Regions from separate parts of the Mesorhizobium sp. NZP2234 genome, predicted to be linked through region 1. Evidence: predicted binding sites of a transcription regulator. Region 1 holds the regulator's gene; each other region holds the start of a gene.
The links. The regulator LexA, encoded in region 1, represses DNA repair genes until DNA is damaged. The targets are predictions, from matches to a motif close to TGTTCNNNNTGTGTTCNG.
Positions count from the first base shown of each region.

Region 2: a site for LexA is predicted at 1,219-1,236, ahead of EB230_RS26290 (2'-5' RNA ligase family protein). Genes of this name have one in related genera too.
Region 3: a site for LexA is predicted at 1,029-1,046, ahead of recA (recombinase RecA). Genes of this name have one in related genera too.
Region 4: a site for LexA is predicted at 1,296-1,313, ahead of EB230_RS04055 (YifB family Mg chelatase-like AAA ATPase). Genes of this name have one in related genera too.

Region 1 is NZ_CP033364.1:4,085,643-4,087,845, forward strand. It holds gene EB230_RS20125 (ComEC/Rec2 family competence protein) at 1-671, shown strand, start outside; gene lexA (transcriptional repressor LexA) at 665-1,402, opposite strand; gene EB230_RS20135 (GntR family transcriptional regulator) at 1,755-2,203, opposite strand, start outside.
Region 2 is NZ_CP033364.1:5,315,936-5,318,138, reverse strand. It holds gene EB230_RS26295 (ABC transporter ATP-binding protein) at 1-980, shown strand, start outside; gene EB230_RS26290 (2'-5' RNA ligase family protein) at 1,276-1,893, shown strand; gene EB230_RS26285 (SnoaL-like domain-containing protein) at 2,032-2,203, shown strand, end outside.
Region 3 is NZ_CP033364.1:4,535,371-4,537,573, forward strand. It holds gene recA (recombinase RecA) at 1-971, opposite strand, end outside; gene EB230_RS22470 (carbohydrate kinase family protein) at 1,253-2,197, shown strand.
Region 4 is NZ_CP033364.1:862,746-864,948, reverse strand. It holds gene EB230_RS04055 (YifB family Mg chelatase-like AAA ATPase) at 1-1,205, opposite strand, end outside; gene gshB (glutathione synthase) at 1,388-2,203, opposite strand, start outside.

The DNA.
Region 1 (2,203 bases):
CACTGGTCATCGCAACGATGGCGACGACATGGCTGCGGCTCGCGGCAGTGCCATTCGCGCTCGCCGGCCTGTTGACGGTGTCGGATACGCGCACGCCGGATGTGCTGATCTCGGAAGACGCGCGCCTGGTCGCGGTGCCGATCGGCGGTGGCGAACTCGCGGTCAGCCGGGCTCGCCCGAACGAATTCACCGTCGACAATTGGAAACGCGCGCTGGTCTCCGAAACAATTGTCGCACCGGAGATGTTCAACAAGGCAGAGGGACAATTCGATATTGCCGATGCCGTCAATCTGCCGCCAGGGGCGCCGTTTTATTGCACGGAGGGCATCTGTCTCGCCCGGCATCCGTCTGGCGCGATCATCGCGCATGTCGAAGACCGCAAGGCTACCTGGAAGGCCTGCGGCTTCGCCGACCTGATCGTTGTCAATGACGCGACGGGCTACGATGCCTGCCACAACCCGCTGGTTCTCGTCGTCACCAAACGGCAACTTGCACGCAAGGGCAGTGCCGCCGTCTTCTTCGACCGCCAATCGGCGACCAGTCCGCCAATCATCAGCTTCGCCGTGGACGGACCGTATCGACCCTGGCACGCGCAACGAAAGTTTTCGCGCGAGGCGAGGGGACTGCCGCCCTATCAAAAACCCGAAACGCCGGCCGCTCCTGCTCAGTAGCGCCTGATCAGCCCGACCAGCTTGCCTTGCACCTTGACCCTGTCCGGCCCGAAAATTCGCGTCTCGTAGGCCGGGTTGGCGGCTTCAAGGGCAATCGAAGCGCCCTTGCGGCGGAATCGCTTCAAGGTCGCTTCCTCCTCGTCTACCAGCGCCACGACGATCTCGCCCGGGCTCGCCGTATCGGCGTTGCGGATAATGACCGTGTCGCCATCGAAGATGCCGGCCTCGATCATCGAATCGCCCTTGACCTCCAGCGCATAGTGTTCGCCACCCATGATCATGTCCGGCGGCACCGAGATCGAATGCGTCTGATGCTGGATGGCATCGATCGGCACACCGGCGGCGATACGGCCCATCACCGGGATCGACACGGCGGCGACCGCGTCGTCGTCATTCCCGGCAAAGGGCAAGCGTGACGGCGCCGGCTTGATCTGGCGGCCAACGCCGCCCTGACCAAGACTGCCTTGAATGACGCTAGGCGAGAATTTCTTTGCCGCGTTGAGGCCTGGCGCGATCGAATCCGGCAGCCGCAGCACTTCCAATGCCCGCGCCCGGTTGGGCAGCCGGCGGATGAAGCCGCGTTCCTCGAGCGCCGTGATCAGGCGATGGATCCCTGACTTGGAGGCGAGATCGAGCGCTTCCTTCATCTCGTCAAAGGAGGGTGGGATACCGCTTTCCTTCAGCCGTTCATGAATGAACATCAGAAGTTCATGTTGCTTGCGCGTCAGCATGGCGCCCCCCAGGCATTGAACGAAGGGTGTGAATCGGAATCGAAAAACAAACCCAGAACAAACACTATCTGTTCCAGTTGTGTTCCGCAACTGTTTAAAGTTTAGTGAACTTGTTAAGACATCTGAAATTATCCGCCGCCGGCAGTGCGCAGCGATCGACCGCCTTCGCCGCCAACGCGGGCATTGAAATCATTTTGGTTAATCGCCTGTGGCCTACCTCTTGATGGACCTTGGCATCGGTTTCTCAACGGCGTCCAGAGGCTGGATTTGCGTCGCTGGTCGATCCATTCCTGGCGGAACGAAACGAAATCAAAACGCCAACGATCATGCCTCAAGAGCAAGAACGCTGAAGTCATCCCGAAATTGCCTTCAGGCTGCCGGCGCGTGCGGTATAATTGTTCGCGCCGCTGTCCTCGCTGTGAACGTAGACATGCAGCGTGTAGCCGATATGCGCCGTCATCAGCGCTTTCGCCCGCTCGACATCGCGATCGAGGGCCGCTTCCATGATCGCGGTGTGATGCTCGATCGCGATCGCCTCGCGCAGGGCGTCCATTGCCTCGCCATAGCCATGCTTGAGGCCGGCCGCCGCCCGCAATGTCGGCGCCAGTCCGAGAAAACGATGATGCCGCCGCAACTGATCGGCGATTGTCGAGCGGAAGCGCAACAGCCAGTTGGACGTCGCGGCACTCAGCAATGCCGCGTGAAAGGCCTCGTGGCTCTCGTCCCATTGGTCGACCGCGTCGTCAGAGGGGTCGTCGACCGCGGTCTTGCAGCGGGAGAGGCGGTAGTGAGCGGTGACAA
Region 2 (2,203 bases), 1.2 Mb from region 1:
TCACGCTGCTCGGGCCGTCGGGCTGCGGCAAGACCACCAGCCTGCGTGTCATTGCCGGCTTCGAAAGTCCGTCGAGCGGCAAGGTCTTGCTCGAGGGCCGTGACATCACGGCCCTTCGGCCTTTCGACCGGCCGGTCAACACCGTGTTCCAGGACTACGCGCTGTTTCCGCACATGGACGTCGCCGAGAATGTCGGCTTCGGCCTGTCCTTGCGAAAACTGTCCGGCGCCGAGCAGGCTAAGCGCGTCGGCGAAGCCCTGGAGATGGTGGGTCTCGCCGACAAGCTTCGCGCTCGCGTCCTGGAACTTTCGGGCGGCCAGCGCCAGCGCGTCGCGCTCGCCCGCGCCATCGTCTGCGAGCCGCGCGTGCTCTTGCTCGACGAGCCGCTGTCGGCGCTGGACGCGCATCTGCGCGAACAGATGCAAGTCGAGTTGAAGCGGCTGCAGTCGCGGCTTGGCACCACCTTCGTGATGGTCACCCACGACCAGACCGAGGCGCTGTCGATCTCCGACCGCATCGTCGTCATGAACAGGGGCCGCATCGAGCAGATCGCACCGCCGGCAACCCTCTATGATCGGCCCGCAACAAAGTTCGTGGCGAGCTTCATCGGCACCATGAATCTCCTGCAATCGCGTTTTGTCGGCCGCGATGGCGATCGCCTGCGTTTCACTGCCGGCACCTTGCCGCTGGAGGCCATTTCCGAAACCGGCCAGTCCCCCGGCGAAGGCGACATGCGCACCATCGGCGTGCGTCCGGAGGATCTGCTGGCGACGACCGAGGCCGCGCCCGGCACGGCGCCGGCACGTGTCAACAGCATCGTATTTCACGGTCGTACGCTACGCCTGCATGCCGAACTCGGGCAAGGGTTGCCGGTCGTGATCGATGCGCCGCGCAAGGCAGAGGGGTTTCAATTCAGCGTCGGTGATGTGGCGCATATCAGCCTGCGTCGTGGCGCCAACTGCCCTGTGCTGCCGGGCTAGGCTGACCACCTCGCAAGGTCTGCACACAACTGCGGGGGCGAAGCAGGTCTCGATCGACTATCGGACCGGGCACGTTCGGGGGCGGATATGCAGGTTGTGCGATCCATGGCTTCTTCGAGATCAAGGGCATCATCGGCGACGGTGACTTCGAGAGCCCTGCCTGACAGGGCTCCCTCAATCTTGAAGTTGCAGGCGCTGATGCGGAGAGCATCGGCGCCTGTTTCGTTTCAACTTGATTTGTTCACTTTATGTTCTATATTTCTCGACTGGATTCAATTTGCCGACGAGTTCCGTCATGAGTAGGCAACCTGCATTCGCAAAGAACGGTCAGACCTCTTTCCCATTTGAGGAACCGAGTCCAATCCGGGAGCCACATCTGTTCTACGCGTTTCTGGTCGAAGCCCCAGTCAACGTGATGCTGCGGCGCAGGGCAGAGCGCTACAATCGGGAACTGGGGTTGCGAGGATGGCTGACGCCAACCGATCAAATACACATAACCCTGATGGGCCTTGGCGACGGCAAACAGGAGCGTGTGGTGGAGATCGCCCGCCATGTCGGCTTGCTAATACAGGCTGCGCCATTCGAAGTTTACTTCGACTGCCTGTCGGCCTTCGGCGGCGGAGCGCTGGTGCTTCGCAGCAGCGACCATTCGCTGGCCCTGCAAGCCTTCTGGCGAAAGCTCTCCGCTGTGATCGACGACAGCCCGCTGCAGCCGTTCGTCACGAGTTCTTTGGAGCCACATGTCACGCTGCTTCGTGACAGAAGAGGCATGCCGAAAGTGCGGGAACAGATTGTTGAGCCGATATTCTGGACGGTGCGCAGCTTTGCGCTGATCCGCAGCTATCAGGGCGAATACGAATGTCCGGCGATCTGGCAATTGACCGGTCAGGACGATTCCCTTGCGGGTATGTAAGCCGCCGCAGCAAATCTCGTCACACGGCCGCGCTATATCCATCGTCCTGACACGGCTTGTCAGCTGTCATGGGGGCAAGGGTGGCGGGCCGGCAAGCACTTCCTTACTTCGAGTGCGTCTGAACAGGAGGAACACAAAATGACCATCGCGGAAATTGCCAAGGATTTCACCGAGCTCCTCAAGCAGGGAGACCACAACGGTGCCGCCGAAAAGTACAATGCCGATGACATCGCCAGCTACGAGGCCATGGAGGGACCGATGGCCGTCAGCCACGGCAAGGAGGCCCTCAGGCAGAAAAGCCAATGGTGGC
Region 3 (2,203 bases), 450 kb from region 1:
GGATTGTCGCGCAGGAACAGTTTTGCGTTTTCGCGGCCCTGGCCGAGACGCTGCGAATTGTAGGAGAACCAGGCGCCCGACTTCTCGACAACGCCGGCCTTGACGCCGAGATCGACGAGTTCGCCGGTCTTGGATACGCCCTCGCCATACATGATGTCGAATTCGACCACCTTGAAGGGCGGCGCCAGCTTGTTCTTGACCACCTTGACGCGGGTCTGGTTGCCGACGACCTCGTCGCGATCCTTGACCGAGCCGATGCGGCGGATGTCGAGGCGCACCGATGCATAGAATTTCAGCGCGTTGCCGCCGGTCGTGGTTTCGGGCGAACCGAACATGACGCCGATCTTCATGCGGATCTGGTTGATGAAGATGACCATGGTGTTGGAGCGCGAGATCGAGGCGGTCAGCTTGCGCAGCGCCTGGCTCATCAGGCGGGCCTGCAGGCCGGGCAGCGAATCGCCCATCTCGCCCTCGATTTCCGCGCGCGGCGTCAACGCCGCGACCGAATCGACCACCAGCACGTCGATGGCGCCGGAACGCACCAGCGTGTCGCAGATCTCCAGCGCCTGTTCGCCCGTGTCGGGCTGCGAGATCAGCAGGTTTTCAAGATCGACACCGAGCTTGCGGGCATAGACCGGATCGAGCGCATGCTCGGCATCGACGAAGGCGCAGATGCCGCCCTTCTTCTGGGCTTCGGCCACCGTATGCAGCGCCAGCGTCGTCTTGCCCGAGCTTTCCGGCCCGTAGATCTCGATAATGCGGCCGCGCGGCAGGCCACCAACCCCGAGGGCGATGTCGAGGCCGAGCGAACCGGTCGGCACCGTTTCGATCTCGACGACCTGCTCGTTGGCGCCGAGCCGCATGATCGAGCCCTTGCCGAAAGCCCGCTCGATTTGCGACAGCGCCGCATCCAGAGCCTTTGATTTGTCCACTGCCTTATCCTCTACAAGCCGCAAAGAATTCTGAGCCATGATACATCACCCCTTGGTCGTCAATGAAGGCCGGACAATCCGTAATCCCTGGCATTTTGTACCTTTTTTGTTCTCATTTGACAAGAGGCAACAACCGTTTGAAAAATAAACGATATCCTGATTTGTTCTTTTTTCGTACCAGAAACGCGAGCAGCAACCCGCCTCCCATCGGGCCAGCCGGCGCCGTTGTCCCGGCCTGCCGAATCGCTGCCTTGCATGCGAAGCTCTGTCGCGCAGCCTAGCGCTTGTGCGGCTGCAACAACAAAGGTCCTATCGCCGCCATGGTGAAATCCGCAAAGATACTGGCCGTGGGAGGGGCCCACATCGACCGGCGCGGCCAGGTGTCCGGCCTCTACGTGCCGGCCGCGTCCAACCCCGGCACGATGCGCGAGGATGTCGGCGGCGGCGTCTTCAACGCGCTGCGCAACACAGTGTTGCGCGGCGTCTCCGCTTCGCTGCTTTCGATGCGCGGCGGCGATGCGGCGGGCGACACCGTTTCACGCGCCATAGCGAAGGCAGGGATTGCAGATCTGTCAGCGGTGTTCCTTGACCGCACGACACCAAGCTATACCGCGTTGATCGATCGCGAAGGCGAGTTGATCGTCGGCTTTGCCGACATGGCGCTGTACGACCTGGCGTTTCCCAAGCAGATCCGCCGATCCAAGGTGCGGGAGGCGATCGCGGCCGCCGACGCCATCCTGTGTGACGCCAATCTGCCGTCGGCGGCACTGGAGCGACTGGTTTCGCTTGCCGCCGGCAAGCCCGTATTCGCCATTGCCATTTCGCCGGCCAAGATCGTGCGCCTGAAGCCGGTGCTCGGCAATCTGGCCGTCGTCTTCATGAACCAGCGCGAGGCCCTCGCGCTGGCAGGCCTGGACGGCGCGGCTTCCCAGCGCGGCATCGTTGACGGGTTGAAGCGCGCCGGCCTCGCCAGCGCGGTGGTAACGGCGGGCGGCGGCCCGGTGCTGGGTTTCGATCGCGACGGCATGTTCGCCATCATGCCGCCCGCCCCGAGGAAAGTTGTGGACGTCACCGGCGCGGGAGATGCGCTGGCGGGGGCAACGGTCGCCGCCTTGCTGCGCGGCATACCCTTGCGGGCGGCGTTGCGGGAAGGCGTCGCCGCGGCAACCCTGGCCATCGAGAGCGCCGACGCCGTTCCCGATTTCACCGCGGCCGCCTTCATGGAAGCGCTGGCCCTTGTGCCCGATGTGCAGGAAGTGGCATGAGACCGG
Region 4 (2,203 bases), 3.2 Mb from region 1:
TCCGCCCTGTCGGGCCTTATCAGGTCGCTGGCCGAGACCGCGGGAACTTCGATCCTGAGATCGATGCGGTCGAGCAGCGGACCGGAAATGCGCGCCTGGTAGTCGGTACGGCAGCGCTCGCCGCGCAGGCAGCGATAGCCCGGCTCGCCGGCCATGCCGCAGCGGCACGGGTTCATCGCCGCCACCAGCTGGATGCGCGCCGGATAGGTGACGCGGTGGTTGGCGCGCGCGATCATGCAGTCGCCGGTCTCCAGCGGCTGGCGCAGCGCATCGAGGGTCTGCGGCGTGAATTCGGGGAACTCGTCGAGGAACAGCACGCCGTGATGCGCCAGCGACACTTCGCCCGGCCGCGCGCGCAATCCGCCGCCGACCATCGCCGCCATCGAGGCCGAGTGATGTGGGGCGCGGAACGGCCGCCGGTCGGTCAGCTTGCCTTCGCCGAGCTCGCCCGCCACCGAGGCGATCATCGAGACTTCCAGCAATTCCTTCGGCGCCAGCGGCGGCAGGATCGACGGCAGCCGCTGCGCCAGCATCGATTTGCCCGAGCCTGGAGGGCCGACCATCAAGAGATTGTGGCCGCCAGCGGCCGCCACTTCCAGCGCCCGCTTGGCTGTCTCCTGGCCCTTGATGTCGGCGAGGTCGGGCAGGTCGCGCGCCGGGGCGTGGATGCCGGCCTCGGGGCGCGACAGCACCTGCGTGCCACGGAAATGGTTGGCGATGGCGATCAGGCTGCGCGGCGCCAAAATGTCGAAGTCCTTGCCGGCCCACGCCGCTTCCGGCCCGCAGGCGAACGGGCAGATCAGGCCCTTGCCTTCGGCATTGGCGCCGATCGCCGCCGGCAAGGCACCGGCGACGGCGGCAATCGTGCCGTCGAGCGAGAGTTCGCCGAGCACGACATAGCCGGCCAGCATGTCGCCCGGAATGGCGCCAAGGGCTGCCATCAGGCCAAGCGCGATCGGCAGATCATAGTGGCTGCCTTCCTTGGGCAGGTCGGCGGGCGCCAGGTTGACCGTCACCTTCTTCGAAGGCATCGACAGGCCCGACGCATGAAGCGCGGCCTGCACCCGCTCGCGGCTTTCGGCCACCGCCTTGTCGGGCAGGCCGACGATCTGCATGCCGACCTTGCCGGGCGCGATCATCACCTGCACGTCGACCGGCACGGCCTCGATGCCCTGGAAAGCGACCGTGCGAACCCGCGCCACCATTTTCCCACCCCGGATGCGGGCTGGCCCCAGCCCCTGCGATCAGGCCAGGAATGGCCCTTGGCGAGACAATCACAGTTTTCCGGTCAAATCAAGAACATTACGGGAACAGGCAATCGCTGGGGTTGCAACCGAATTGCGCTCGGTTGCAAAAGCGGAACATGGTTAAGACAAAGTGAAAACGCTTACTTCCGCTTGTCCTCGACCGCATCCCAGAACAGGCTGGCAATGTCGGCGCCGCCGAAACGCCGCACCTCGCGCACGCCGGTCGGCGACGTCACGTTGATCTCGGTCATGTAGTCGCCGATGACGTCGATGCCGACCAGGATGAAGCCGCGTTCCCGGAGCGACGGCCCGATGCGGGCGCATATCTCGCGCTCGCGTTCCGTCAGTTCGGTTTTCTCGGCGCGTCCGCCGACATGCATGTTGGAGCGGGAATCGTGCTCGGCCGGAACCCGGTTGATGGCACCGACAGGCTCGCCGTCTATCAGTATGATGCGCTTGTCGCCCTTGCGCACCTCCTTCAGGTAGCGCTGCACGATATAAGGCTCGCGGAACAGCTGGCCGAACATCTCGAGCAGCGAGGCGAGGTTGCGGTCGGCCTCCAGCAGATGGAAGATGCCGGCGCCGCCATTGCCGTAGAGCGGCTTGACGATGATGTCGCCGAACTCCTTGCGGAAGGCGGCGACCTCCAGCGGATCCTTGGTGATCAGCGTGTCCGGCATCAGGTCGGCAAACTCGGTGACGAAGATCTTTTCCGGGCTGTTGCGCACCCAGGCCGGGTCGTTGACGACCAGCGTCTTCGGGTGGATGCGCTCGAGGATATGCGTGGTCGTGATGTAGTTCATGTCGAAGGGCGGATCCTGGCGCAGCAGGATGACGTCCATTTCGGAGAGATCGGTGCGCACTTTTTCGCCCAGCGCGTAGTGATTGCCCTTCTCGTCGCGCACCTGCATCTCCTCGATGCGGGCAAACACCTTGCCGTCGCGCAGCGACATCCG